DNA from 2 places in the Streptomyces sp. NBC_01198 genome. Region 1 is predicted to be linked to the other one. Evidence: riboswitches for the same ligand, from Rfam matches in the RefSeq annotation. Region 1 holds a riboswitch; the other holds the start of a gene.
The links. Region 1 has a riboswitch for ZMP and ZTP ahead of OG702_RS31380 (glycine hydroxymethyltransferase). Riboswitches for the same ligand answer to the same signal wherever they lie in the genome.

Region 1 (6,634 bases):
CTACGGTCCTGCCGAGATTCCGAGCCACGGCTCCACGGCGAGCGGATCGGTCGCCCGGCCGCCGCCGTGGCCGGCGCTCACGGCGAGCCGGCCCCGCGCCCCGGCCGAGGGGGCGGCCCCGCGGGCCGGTCGGTGTCGCGGGCGTCCCAGCGGTTCATCGCCCGCCGCAGCGACCGCGTCTCGGCGAAGCCGAGCCGGGTGGCGACGCGTTGGCCGGATTCGGCACCCGAGCGGCGCAGGCCGGCCGAGCGCTCCCTGCGGACGGTGTCGAGTTCGGCCCGCCATGTGGTGCCGGCCTCGGCGAGGCGGCGCTGCAGGGTGCGCGGGCTGACGGCAAGCCGGTGGGCGGTGCTGTTCAGCGACGGCCGGCCGTCGGCGAGTTGCGCCAGGATCGCGGCCCGCAGCCCGGGCAGCGGGCCGGCGTGGCCCCGCCGCGGCGGCGGGAAGGCGGCGGCGGACCGCTTGATGATCGCGGCCAGCGCCGGATCCGCGGTGACCATCGGCAGTTCCAGGTCCCTGCGGTGCAGGGTGATCGAGTCGGCCGGGGCGCCGAAGTCGACCCTGGCGGTGCCGAAGCACTCGGCGTGCGCGGTGGTCCGTCGCGGTGCCTGGTGGGCGAAGGACACCCGGGCCGGCGAGAGCGCTCTCCCGGTGCCGTGCCGCAGCTGCCCGGTGAGCACCGCGAGGACGAACTCGGCCACCACGCCGCGCAGCTCGTCGTCCGGGCGCAGGATGTCGTAGGTGACGGTGACCTCGTCGCCTGACACCTCGGTGGTGAGTTCGGAGTTGCTGCTGACGAGATACACGTGGGCGGCACAGAGCGCCAGGCCGTCGCCCAGGGTGGGCGCGGTGCTGACCAGATAGTCGACCAGGTCGAAGAAGCCGTGCCGGTACCGCCTGGCCGCCAGCAGGCCCGCGTCGGTTCGGCCGGTGCGCTGCAGCACCTGGCGCCACAGCCGGAAGGTGCCGGCCGACGGCGTCCGCGCGGTCTCCGGGGCGCGCAGCACGGTCGGCAGCCCCGCGGCCCGTACCAGCGATTCGGCCTCCGCGGCGTTCCGGGCGGCGGCCCTGGCGATGAATCTGGGCACCACGACGCAGTCGGTCAGCGCGGGGGTTGCCGCCGGCTGGTTGGCGGGCGGCGGGTCGGATGACAGCATGCCAGGCACCTCGGCAAGTCTGCGGTCTGCGGCGGGTCCGCGGCAGGTGGGGACGGACAGGGGACAGCCGGTGCGCGCCGCGCGGGGGCGCTCCCGCAGCCTACGCCCGGGCTGGCGCGTTCTGTCCGCTGCCTGGCGCGTTGTGTCCTCCCGTGAGCGAACCGTCCGGTCCATGATCGGGGCAACGATGCTCATGGGTATCGGGTTCGCCCGCGCGGGGGAGGTGCGGCGACACCAGGGGGAGGGTGCCGGCGCGGACGGGTCACCGTTCGCGCCGGCGAAGGCATGCCGCCCGCGCACCGCGCACCGCGGTCCGCGGGCGGCCTGGCGCCGTGCGCCGTGCTCAACTCCGGCCGCTCGCCCAGTGGCTCCGCCCGAGGCTGATGATCTGCATCCGCAGCCGGGCCGCACGGGTGATCTCCCTGCGGACCGCCGGGTCGTCCTCCGGCGCCTCCATGATGGCCGCCGCCGTCATCACCATGTGGTCGACGTACAGCCCGGCGAGCACCCGCAGATCCGCCGGGCTCCAGCCCGCCGACGCCGGCTGCGGCGCGAGCCCGGCCGCCACCTCGTCGGTGAAGCGGGCCAGTTCCGTGGCGATCGCCGTACGCACCGCCCGTACCCCGCCGTAACGCTCCCGGGCGATGAAGCGGATGTGGGCGCGGTGGTCGTCCACGTAGGCCGCGGTGATCGCCACCGTACGGTCGATCAGCTCGTCGGAGTCCTGGCCGCCTGCCATCGCGTCCCTGATCACCGTGTGCAGGCTGCCCAGGGCCTCGCCGACCAGCGCGACGCCGAGCGCCGCCATGTCGGGGAAGTGCCGGTAGAAGGCCGCCGGGGCGACCCCGACGGCGCGGGTGACCTCGCGCAGCCCCAGGCTGCTCAGGCTCTGCCGGTCGAGCAGCCGCAGCCCGGCGTCCAGCAGCGCCTGGCGGGTCTGCTCCTTCTGGGCCTGCCGGATCCCCGATGTGTGACTCATGTCATTCAGTAAACAGCTGTTCGCCCACCATTGCCAGGGTAGGGTCGAACTCAGTGAACATCTGTTATCCGAAACCTCAACTCCTCGGAGGTGCAGCCGACATGAGTCTCGTCGTCCTCCTGCTGGGCATCGGCGTCGTGATGGGCGCCAGCGCCCACATCTCGCTCACCGCCTTCACCGTCGCGTCCGCCGCCATCGCCGCCTGGCTGCTCGCCTTCGCGGTACGCGAGGCCGTCGCCCGGCACCGCGGCTGACCGGCAGCCGCGACGCGGACGTACGCGCCGCGATCGGCCCCGAACCGTCCCCGAGCGTTCCTGGAGAGGAAACCGTGAACACCGCAGCCCACCCGGCCCCGACCGGCACACCGGCCGCGCCCACCCGTGACGCCGACGGCATGGCCGTCGCCTCCTTCCTGCTCGGCCTGCCCGGCCTGCTGGTCCTCAACCTGGTGCTCGGCCCCGCCGCGATCGTGCTGGCCCTCTCCGCGCTGTCCCGCGGCACCCGCCGCCGCGGCCGCGCACTGCTCGGCCTGGCGCTCGGCGTCGCGGCCCTGGCGATCCAGGTCGCGCTGACCGTCGCCGGCCACGGCGTGCTCTGGTCCTTCACCTGACGGGCCCCCAAGAGGTTGCCGGAGCCCGGCATGACGAAGGCCCGGCCGATCGGCCGGGCCTTCGTCATGCCGGGCTCCGGTCAGCTCAGGTCGATGCCCGGGTAGAGCGGGAAGCCGGCCAGCAGGTCCGACGCCCGCTTGGCGACCTGGTCGGCCACCGCCGGGTCCAGCACGTGGTGCGCCTTGGACAGGCCGCCCTTGGGCGCCGCCGCGGCCGTCGTCCCGGACAGCACCGCGTGGATGAGCCCGCCGATCTCGTCCATCTCCTGCACGCCGAGCCCGCGGGTGGTCAGCGCCGGGGTGCCGATCCTGATGCCGGAGGTGTACCAGGCGCCGTTCGGGTCCTGCGGCACCGAGTTGCGGTTGGTGACGATCCCCGCGTCCAGCAGCGCCGCCTCCGCCTGCCGCCCGGTCAGGCCGTAGCCGGACACGTCGATCAGCACCAGGTGGTTGTCGGTGCCGCCGGTGACCAGCTTCGCGCCCCTGCTGAGCAGGCCGTCGGCCAGCGCCCGCGCGTTGTCCACGATCCGGTGCGCGTACGCGCCGAACTCCGGCCGGGAGGCCTCGGCCAGCGCCACCGCCTTCGCCGCCATCACATGCGGCAGCGGGCCGCCGAGCACCATCGGGCAGCCCCGGTCGACATGCTCGGCCAGCGAGTCGTCGCACAGCACCATGCCGCCGCGCGGGCCGCGCAGCGACTTGTGCGTGGTGGTGGTGACGATGTTGGCGTGCGGCACCGGGTCGAAGTCGCCGGTCAGCACCTTGCCCGCGACCAGGCCGGCGAAGTGGGCCATGTCGACCATCAAGGTCGCGCCCACCTCGTCGGCGATCTCCCGCATGATGCGGAAGTTCACCAGCCGGGGGTAGGCGGAGTAACCCGCCACGATGATCAGCGGGCGGAACTCGCGGGCCGTGGCGCGCAGCGCCTCGTAGTCCAGCAGCCCGGTCTCCGGGTCGGTGCCGTAGCTGCGCTGGTCGAACATCTTGCCCGAGATGTTCGGCCGGAAGCCGTGCGTGAGGTGGCCGCCGGCGTCCAGCGACATGCCCAGCATCCGCTGGTTGCCGAACTCGGCCCGCAGTTGGGCCCAGTCCTGCTCCGACAGGTCGTTGACCTGCCGTACCCCGGCCCTGGCGAGCCCCGGCGTCTCGACCCGCTGCGAGAGCACGGCCCAGAAGGCCACCAGGTTCGCGTCGATCCCCGAGTGCGGCTGCGCGTAGGCGTGCGCGGCGCCGAAGACGTTGCGGGCGTGTTCGGCGGCCAGCGCCTCGACGGTGTCGACGTTGCGGCAGCCCGCGTAGAAGCGCCGCCCGATGGTGCCCTCGGCGTACTTGTCGCTGAACCAGTTGCCCATCGCCAGCAGCACGGCGGGGGAGGCGTAGTTCTCGCTCGCGATCAGCTTGAGCATCTCGCGCTGGTCGGCGAGCTCCGCGGAGATCGCGTCGGCCACCCGCGGCTCGACGCCGCGGATCACGTCGAGCGCGCTGCGGAAGGCGATCGACTCTGTGCTGTACGGCTCTGCTGCCATGGAGGTCCTCCGGTCGTCGGCTACGGGACGGCCCAGGCGCACGGCTCCAGTGATCACGACGAGCCGCTCCCCGATGGTTGACCCCATCCCAGCGCGCCAGTCACGGCTCACGCCGACCCTATCAATCCCGGAGGCGCGCCCTCCCCGCGCCGGTCGCACCGGCGGGTGGCCAGGGGAGCCGGGCCGCGAGCCCCGCCGGCGCGGGTGTTTCATGGAGCCGCGGCCCGCGAAGGGCACGGCACGACGCAGGGAGCACCATGGACAAGCCCGCCGCCCCCGGCCCGCAGGACCGGCCGGAGCCCACCGTGCTGACCCGGGTCACCCGGAACGGCACCGCCGTGATCGAGCTGGCGCGCCCCGGCGCGCTGAACGCCCTCGACCTCACGATGGTCCACCTCATGACCCGCGCGCTGACGGCGTGGCGCGCCGACCCCGCGGTCCGTCGCGTGGTGGTGCGCAGCACCTCGCCGAAGGCGTTCTGTGCCGGCGGCGACATCCTGGCGATGCGGTCGGCGGGCCTGGCCGGCGACGACACCGCGGTCCGTAGGTACTTCTCCGCCGAGTACGCCCTCGACGCGCTGATCGCCCGCTACCCCAAGCCGTACGTCGCCCTGATCGACGGTTACGCGATGGGTGGCGGCCTGGGCGTCTCGGTGCACGGCTCGGCGCGGGTGGTGACCGAACGCGCCTCGCTGGCCATGCCCGAGACCGGTATCGGCTTCTTCCCCGACATCGGGGCGAGTTACTTCCTGCCGCGGCTGCCGGGCGCGTTCGGCTGGTATCTGGGGCTGACCGGGGCCCGTGTCACCGGCGCCGACGCAGTCGCGTGCGGGCTCGGCACGCATTACGTGCCCGCCGCCGATCTGCCCGCGCTGGAGGCCGCGTTGACCGAGTCGGACGACGCGCTCGAAGCCGTACTCGACCGCTTCGCCGCCCCGGCTCCGCCGGCCGCGCACGCGGACGCGGTCGCCCGCTGCTTCTCCGCGCCCGACCTCCCGGAGCTGCGGGCCCGGCTGGCGGCGGAGACACGGGCCAGGGACTGGGCGGACGACGCGCTCGCCCTGCTGGACGCCGCCTCGCCGGGGAGCCTGGCGGCCACCTTCGACCTGCTGACGGCCGGCGCGGGCTCGACGCTTGAGGAGTGCCTGCGGCGCGAACTCGACCTGGCGTGCCGCACCGCCCGCACGGCCGACTTCCACGAGGGCGTGCGTGCCGCGCTGGTCGACAAGGACCGCAGGCCCCTCTGGTCGACGGCGGGGGCGCCCCGGTTGTGACCGGTGCGCGCTCAACCGGTTGAGCGCAGGCGGCCGATGCCGGACTCCGGCGGCCGTGCCCGGCCGGTTTCGGCGTTGTTAAGGTGTGCGGGCCGTTCACGCCGCCGACCTGCCGGATCCGTGCACGTCCGCCGTACCTGCCGCACTCGCCGTACACGGCCCGAGGGCCGCCTGCCGTATCGAGGCCGAGATGAGCCCCAAGAAGCGTCCCACCATCGCCGACATCGCCGAGGCTGCGGGCGTGTCCAAGGGTGCCGTGTCCTACGCGCTCAACGGCAAGACGGGCGTATCCGAGCAGACCAGGGCCAGGATCCTGGAGATCGCCGCGCGGATGGGCTGGCACCCCAGCAGCGCCGCCCGCGCGCTGTCCGACGGGCGCAGCGGCGCGATCGGCCTGGTGGTGGACCGGCCGGCGTGGGTGCTGGGCATCGAGCCGTTCTTCATGCAGCTGATCTCCGGTGTCGAGGCGGGCCTGGCCCGTACCGGCACCGCGCTGCTGCTCCAGGTCACCGACGACGCGGCGTCCGAGGAGGCCGCCTACCGGCGGTGGTGGGGGGAGCGCAGGGTCGACGGGGTGCTGCTCGTGGACCTGCGCGAGCAGGACCACCGGCTGGGCCTGGTCGCCGAACTGGGTCTGCCCGCGGTCGCGATCGGGCACGCGGGGGTCGCCTCGGGCGTCCCGTCGGTGTGGCTGGACGACGGCGCCGCGGTGCGCGAGACGCTGGCGTATCTGGCCGCCATGGGGCACCGCAGGGTCGCCCGCGTGGCGGGCCCGGCGCATTTCGTGCACACCAGGGAGCGGGGGGAGGCCTTCGACGCCGCCGCCGTGGAACTGGGCCTGGACGGCGTGCCGTCGGTCTACACCGACTACTCAGGCGAGCAGGGCGCCCGGGCCACCCGGCGCCTGCTGTCCGGGTCGCTGCGGCCCACCGCGATCGTCTACGACAACGACGTGATGGCGGTGGCGGCGCTGAGCGTCACCCAGGAGATGGGCGTGGCCGTACCGGGCGAGCTGTCACTCGTGGCCTGGGACGACAGCGAGCTGTGCCGGCTGGTGCACCCCGCGCTGACCGCGGTGAGCCGGCGGG
Region 2 (6,634 bases), 5.4 Mb from region 1:
AGCACCACCACCGCGACCTCAAGCAGCCGCTCCGCACGGGCCGGCAGTGTCACCCGGGAGCGCAGCGCCGGGCCCGCGAGGCGGAAGGCGAAGGTGCCCGCGCCCAGGACCGCGGTGGCGGCGACCAGTTCCGTCCCGCTGCTCACCTCGACCCCCCGGCTTCGGCCCCGCGCCCCCCATGTCCGTCCCGCCCGGTGCCGGCCGCGGCGACTCCGGCCAGCGCGAGCAGTACGGGTAGCCCCGCGGGCAGGAACGGCGTCGCGGCGAGCGCGATCAGCACTCCCGCGAGGGCGGCCCGCCGGGTCGGCGCCGCGCCCAGCGACGGCAGCAGCAGGGCGATCAGCACCGCGGGGAACGCCGCGTCGAGCCCGAGGGCGTCGGTGTCGCCCACGGCCCGCCCACCGTAGGTGCCCAGCACCACACCGGCGTTCCAGCTGAGGAACAGCCCCGTTCCGCACCGCCAGTACGCCATGCGCCGCCGGGCCGGATCGGGCTGTGCCAGCGTGAAGGCCACCGTCTCGTCCACCATCAGGTGGCTGCCGGCGATCCTCCGCAGCCACCCCGTGCCGAAGACGTCGCTCACGGCGAAGCCGAACGGCACATGACGGGCGTTCACCAGCAGTCCGGCGGCCACCGCCGCGAGTGGACTGCCGCCCGCGGCCACCAGACCGATGAAGAGGAACTGCGCGGCGCCGGCGAAGACCACCACCGACAGCAGCATCGGCAACCACGCCGGCAGGCCGAGGCCGACCGCGATCGCTCCGAAGGAGGCGCCGACCACCGCGTCGGCGGCGCACACCAGCGCAATGTCCCGCGCCAGACCCTGCGTTGAAGCTCGTCTTGTTCGCCATATCGAACGCATCGCCGCCTATACTGAACACCGCAGGGGTCGTTCGTCAAGGCGAACGAATCGACTCTTCCAGCGAACGAAGGAGCGGGTGTGGCATCCGACGAGAACTCTCCCGGCGGGCCCCCGCTCGCCGTCATCGCGGCCTCGCTCCAGCGCGAACGGCGGCGGGTGGGCCTTTCGCTCGCCGAGGTCGCCCGCCGCGCGGGTATCGCCAAGTCGACGTTGTCGCAGCTGGAGTCCGGTACCGGCAACCCGAGCGTGGAGACGCTGTGGGCGCTCAGCGTCACCCTCGACGTGCCGTTCGCCCAGCTCGTGGAGCCGCCGCGCCCCCGGGTGCAGGTCATCAGGGCCGGCCAGGGCCCCGCCTTCGCCGCCGAACGCGCCGACTACATCGCCACCTTGCTCGCCTCGTCCCCGCCCCACACCCGGCGCGACATCTACCTGGTCTCCGCGCAGCCCGGCACCGCGCGCGAGTCGGACCCGCACATGCCGGGAGTCGTCGAGCACGTGGTGCTCAGCGCCGGCCGCGCCCTGGTCGGCATCGCCGAGGACCCCGTCGAACTCGCCGCCGGCGACTACATCGCCTATCCGGGCGACATCGCCCACGTCTTCAGGGCACTTGAGCCGGACACCGTCGCGGTGCTCGTCCAGGAGCACCGCTGATCCGCCGACCGCAGGGAGCCGGGCGACGCCATGCCGCAACCGTCGGAACCGCTTCAGCCGCCCGGGCCGACCCCGCCATCGGAAGGGCACGCCCAGACCGTACGGACCGAGCGCAAGGGCGCGGTGACCACCGTCGTGCTGTCCCGGCCGGCGGCCCGCAACGCCGTGGACGGGCCCACGGCACGCGCGCTGGCTGACGCCTTCCGCGCCTTCGACGCCGACGACGAGGCAGCCGTCGCGGTGCTCTGGGGCGAGGGCGGCACCTTCTGCGCGGGCGCGGACCTCAAGGCGATCGGCACCGGGCGCGGCAATCACGTCACCGACATCGCCGACGCCGAGGCCGACGCCGCTTCAGGCGTCGTACATGGTGACGGCGTCGTACATGGCGACGGTCCGATGGGGCCCACCAGGATGCGGCTCGGGAAACCGGTCATCGCGGCCGTGTCGGGCCACGCGGTGGCGGGCGGTCTCGAACTGGCGCTGTGGTGTGACCTCCGGGTGGTGGAGGAGTCGGCCGTCTTCGGTGTCTTCTGCCGCCGCTGGGGCGTTCCGCTGATCGACGGCGGCACCGTACGGCTGCCCCGGCTGATCGGTGCGGGACGCGCCATGGACCTGGTCCTCACCGGCCGCCCGGTGGAGGCCGCCGAAGCCCTCGCCATCGGTCTGGCCGACCGTGTCGTCGCCACCGGTACCGCGCGCGCCGCCGCCGAACAGCTCGCCGCGGAGATCGCCGCCTTCCCGCAGACCTGCCTGCGGCACGACCGCCTCGCCCTGCTGGAACAGCAGGGCCTACCGGAAAACGACGCCCTTGCTGTGGAGTTGGCCCATGGCCGGATCTCGCTGGCCGAGGCGGCGCGGGGCGCGGCCCGCTTCGCCGGGGGCGAAGGGCGGCACGGCGCCTTCGGCAGCTGACCGAGGCCGTGCGCGGCCGCAGCCGCGGGATCAGTGCCGGAACAGCCGCAACCTGGTGTGGGCCAGGGCGATCCCGTGCTCGCGGCAGGCCTCCGCCACGTCACCGGAGCGGATGGAGCCGCCGGGTTCGGCGATCCAGCGCACACCGTGACGGGCCGCGTGGTCGACGTTGTCGCGGTAGGGCAGGGCGCCGTCGGAGGCGAAGGCCACACCGGTCAGCCGGGCGCCCCACTCCCGGCGCTGCGCATTGCTGAGCGGGGCGGCGGGAGCGGCCAGCGCCTTGCCGAACCGGGTCCGTTCGTCCGCCGTCATGTCGCCCTCGACGAAGCGCACCCGCCAGTTGACGCGGTCCTGGCGGCGTATCCCCGGCACGAAGTCCAGGGCCGCCACGGCCGGATGCCTGCGCAGCCACCAGCTGTCGGCCTTCGCGCCCGCCAGTCGCGTGCAGTCCACCCGCGACTGCTGCCCGGCGCCGATACCGAGCGTGAGCCCGTCCCGCACATAACACACCGCATTGGACTGGGTGTAGCGCACCACGGCCAGCCCGAGCAGCAGATCCTCCACCGCCGTGGCCGGCAGCGGCCCCCCGCACACCACGTCGTCGAGCAGCGACACGTGCAGAGGTACGTCGTCGCGCTGCTGGGTCAGCCGCAGCCCGTGCACCTCGCGGTCCTCCTGCGGCGGCGCGACAAAACCGGGGTCGGCTTCGAGGACCAGGAAACGGCCCTTCTTCTTCCGGCTGAGCGCCGCCACCGTGCCCGGCGCATACCCCGGCGCGACGATGCCGTCGCAGACCACGCGGGCCAGCAGCGCCGCCAGTTCCTCGTCCACCGGGTGGGACACGGCGGCGAAGTCGCCGTAGGAGGACTTCGGGTCGGCGTCACGGGCGCGGACGTAGGCGCTGGTCAGCGGGCCGCCGTCGAGGTCGGCGCCGTAGAGCGCCGCGGTGGTGGCATCGAGCGGGCCGGCGAGCGCGGCGCCGGCCGGCGAGACGTGCTTGAACGACGCCGCCGCGGGCCGTCCCAGCGCCCCGGCCGCGTCCCTGACCAGCTGCCAGCCGCTCAGCGCGTCCAGCAGGTTGATGTACGACGGCTCGCCGTTGAGCACCCGGACAGGCCACGCGCCCGCGCTCACGGGCACCGCGCTCGCGGTGTGCTGCTGGGGGTTGGTTCCGTACCGCAGATCCACGTCCCGGCCTCCTCGGTCCGAGCCCGTGGTCCCGCAAGCGCGGGACGGGCGGGCTGCGTTGACGGAGGCGCCCAGGCGGTCGACGCATCGCGGATGCGGACGGCCGCTCCCCGGTGGTGGTCCACCCTCGCCAGTCGCGACCGCCACCGACTCTAGCGGAGCCGGCGCGTCACGGCGGGTCACGCGCGACCGGCAGCACCCGCCACCCGCATCGCCCACGCCAGGCAGCCGAGCGCGCCGCTGGTGACCAGGGTGCGTGCGAGGTTCCAGTGCACCCAGGTGGCCTCGAACTGCGCCCGCACCGCTGCCGGATCGTGGACGTGCCCGGGTGCCCCCGCGTCTGCCAGCCGGTTGTTGAGCGGCACGCTGAAGCCCATCGTGATGACCAGCGAGACCGCGTAGAGCACGACGCCGGCGATGATCCACGGCAGCGCGGACCGCCCGTCCCCGCCACGGTGCAGCACCGCCGCCAGCACGCCGAGCACGAGGGCGCCGCCGAAGGCGAGAGTGAACCATCCGTTGAGGACGGCCACGTTCACGCGCTGCATCGTCTCGATGAACGAGCGGTCCCCGGCCTGTCGGAGGCCGGGCATCACGGCGACCGAGAAGGCGAAGTACAGCCCGGCCATCAGACCGGTCGTCAGGGTGGCGGCAAGCAGCACCAGGCTGCGGAGGTCGCCGTCCATGGCAACTCCTCGGGTCGGGCGGGGCGCGCGATCAGGCACGGGCACGTACGGGCGGGATGGGCGATCGGGCACGGGCACGTGCGGGCGGGCGGCGGATCCGGCGGGCGGGTTCTGCGTCATGACCTCAGTGAATCCGCGGGATACACCACCCGGCCATCGCTGAAAAGCTCACCCCCATACGCAGGCGTCCAGCCCTAGGCTGTCGGTCATGGACGCACTGGCCGAACTGCTCGACGGCCCGCGGGCACGCGGCGCTTTCCTGCTCAGGTCGGTCCTCACACCGCCCTGGTCGGTCAGGATCGCCGATCTCGCGCCACTGACCCTGGTGCTGATGGTCAGGGGCGACGCCTGGATCCGGACCGAGGACGCCGGGACGCGTGTGCTGCGCCCCGGCGACATCGCGGTGATCCGCGGACCCGAACCGTACGTCCTCGCCGGCGACCGGGAGACCGCGCCGCGGATCGTCATCGGGCCGGGCCAGGTCTCCACTGCCGACGACGGCACCGAACTGTGCGAGCGGATGGATCTGGGCGTGCGGACCTGGGGCGACGACCCCGGCGGAGTGTCGGCCGGCGGGTCGCCGGGGTCCGCCGTCATGATCAGCGGGACGTACCAGATGCGCGGCGAGATCAGCGGCCGGCTGCTGTCCGCGCTGCCGCGGGTGCTGGTGCTGCCGGGCGACGGGTGGTCGAGCCCGCTGCCCGCGCTGCTCAGTGACGAGGTCGTCCGGGACGAGCCGGGCCAGGACGTGGTGCTCGACCGGTTGCTCGACCTGCTGCTGATCGCGGTGCTGCGAGCCTGGTTCGGCCGGCCCGAGGCCGCCGCCCCCGCCTGGTACGCCGCCCAGGGCGACCCGGTCGTGGGGCCGGCGCTGCGGCTGCTGCACGACGACCCGGCGCATCCCTGGACGGTCGCCGACCTGGCCGCCAGGACCGGGGTGTCCCGGGCCGCCCTCGGCCGTCGCTTCACCGACCTGGTCGGCGAGCCGCCGATGGCCTACCTGACCGGTTGGCGGCTGGCGCTGGCCGCCGACCTGCTGCGCGAGCCGGACGCGACCGTCGCCTCGGTGGCCCGCAGGGTCGGCTACGGCAGCCCCTTCGCGCTCAGCGCGGCCTTCAAACGGGTCCGCGGGGTCAGCCCGCAGCAGCACAGGGACCGCGCCGCGGCGGCCACCTGGCGCACCGGCTGGACCTGGTGACCTGCCGGCCCTCGTGACCCGGCCGGCAGGGGCGGGCGCAGGGCCGGTGCGGGGGCCGGTATGGGCGGTCGGCACCGCCGTGGACCACCAGGTCCCGCCCCGGGTCGGCAGCACAAGTCGGCAGCACATTTCTCCCGTGAATGTTTAGGCTGCCTGCATGAAGGACTGGGACCTCCGCAAACTGCAGATCCTGCGCGCCCTGCACGACACCGGCACCGTCACCGCCGCCGCCGGCGCCCTCCGAATGACGCCGTCGGCGGTGTCGCAGCAGCTGGCCGCCCTGTCGAAACAGGTCGGCACGCCCGTCATCGAGGCGCGCGGCCGGGGCGTCCGGCTGACCGGGGCCGCGCACGTGCTGCTGCGGCACGCCGAGATCGTCTTCGCCCAGCTCGAACGGGCCGGCGCCGAGATCGACGGCTGGGCGCAGGGAGAGGCGGGCGTGGTGCGGATCGGGACCATCGCCACTGCGATCACCCGGCTCGTGGTACCGGCCGCGGCGCTGCTGCGCCGCAGCTCACCGGGCATCACCATCTCCGTGCGGGAGGCTGAGGCCGCCGAGGCCTACGAGCGGCTGGCCGCCGGCGAGGTCGACCTGGCGCTGTCGCTCGCGGTCGACGCGCCCACCGCCGGGGACCCGCGTTTCGTGCTCTTCCCGCTGCTCACCGACCCGCTCGACATCGCGCTGCCGCCCGGCCATCCGCTGGCGACCGCACCCGGGCTACGGCTGGCGCAGCTCGCGGAGGAGAAGTGGATCTTCGGGAGCAGCGGACCGTGGCGCGACCTGACCCTGGCGGCCTGCGCCGATGCCGGGTTCGTGCCGGAGCAGGCGCATGCGGCGGCGGCCTGGCCCGCCATCTTCTCGCTGGTCGCGGGGGGTATGGGGGTCGCGCTGGTGCCGCGGATGGCGACGGCAGGCGGGCTGCGGCAGGAGGTCGTGGTCCGTGCGCTGGAGGCCGACCGGCCGCGGCGCCGGATCGTCGGGGCGGTACGCGGCGGGGCACAGGACGCGCCGCTGCTGCGGAGAACGCTGGGCGCGCTCCGGGAGGCCGCTGACCTCGACCCACTGTACAGCGCAACTGAAAGGTCAGTTCAGTAAGTTTCGATGGACGTGAACGGTCGCCGGGGCGGAGAGTGGAG

Region 2: linked by a shared signal. The riboswitch ahead of OG702_RS07490 (phosphoribosylaminoimidazolecarboxamide formyltransferase) and the one ahead of OG702_RS31380 (glycine hydroxymethyltransferase) in region 1 are both predicted to bind ZMP and ZTP.

The regions. Positions count from the first base shown of each region.
Region 1 covers NZ_CP108568.1:7,066,817-7,073,450, forward strand. Annotated here, with positions in the region: gene OG702_RS31360 (AraC family transcriptional regulator ligand-binding domain-containing protein) at 78-1,157, opposite strand; gene OG702_RS31365 (TetR family transcriptional regulator) at 1,501-2,136, opposite strand; gene OG702_RS31370 (hypothetical protein) at 2,238-2,390, shown strand; gene OG702_RS31375 (DUF4190 domain-containing protein) at 2,465-2,746, shown strand; gene OG702_RS31380 (glycine hydroxymethyltransferase) at 2,827-4,272, opposite strand; ZMP/ZTP riboswitch at 4,296-4,386, opposite strand; gene OG702_RS31385 (enoyl-CoA hydratase/isomerase family protein) at 4,530-5,546, shown strand; gene OG702_RS31390 (LacI family DNA-binding transcriptional regulator) at 5,737-6,634, shown strand, end outside.
Region 2 covers NZ_CP108568.1:1,656,438-1,663,071, reverse strand. Annotated here, with positions in the region: gene OG702_RS07510 (AzlD domain-containing protein) at 1-146, opposite strand, end outside; gene OG702_RS07505 (AzlC family ABC transporter permease) at 143-799, opposite strand; gene OG702_RS07500 (helix-turn-helix domain-containing protein) at 941-1,513, shown strand; gene OG702_RS07495 (crotonase/enoyl-CoA hydratase family protein) at 1,544-2,425, shown strand; gene OG702_RS07490 (phosphoribosylaminoimidazolecarboxamide formyltransferase) at 2,456-3,613, opposite strand; ZMP/ZTP riboswitch at 3,676-3,761, opposite strand; gene OG702_RS07485 (anthrone oxygenase family protein) at 3,793-4,299, opposite strand; gene OG702_RS07480 (AraC family transcriptional regulator) at 4,508-5,497, shown strand; gene OG702_RS07475 (LysR family transcriptional regulator) at 5,655-6,593, shown strand.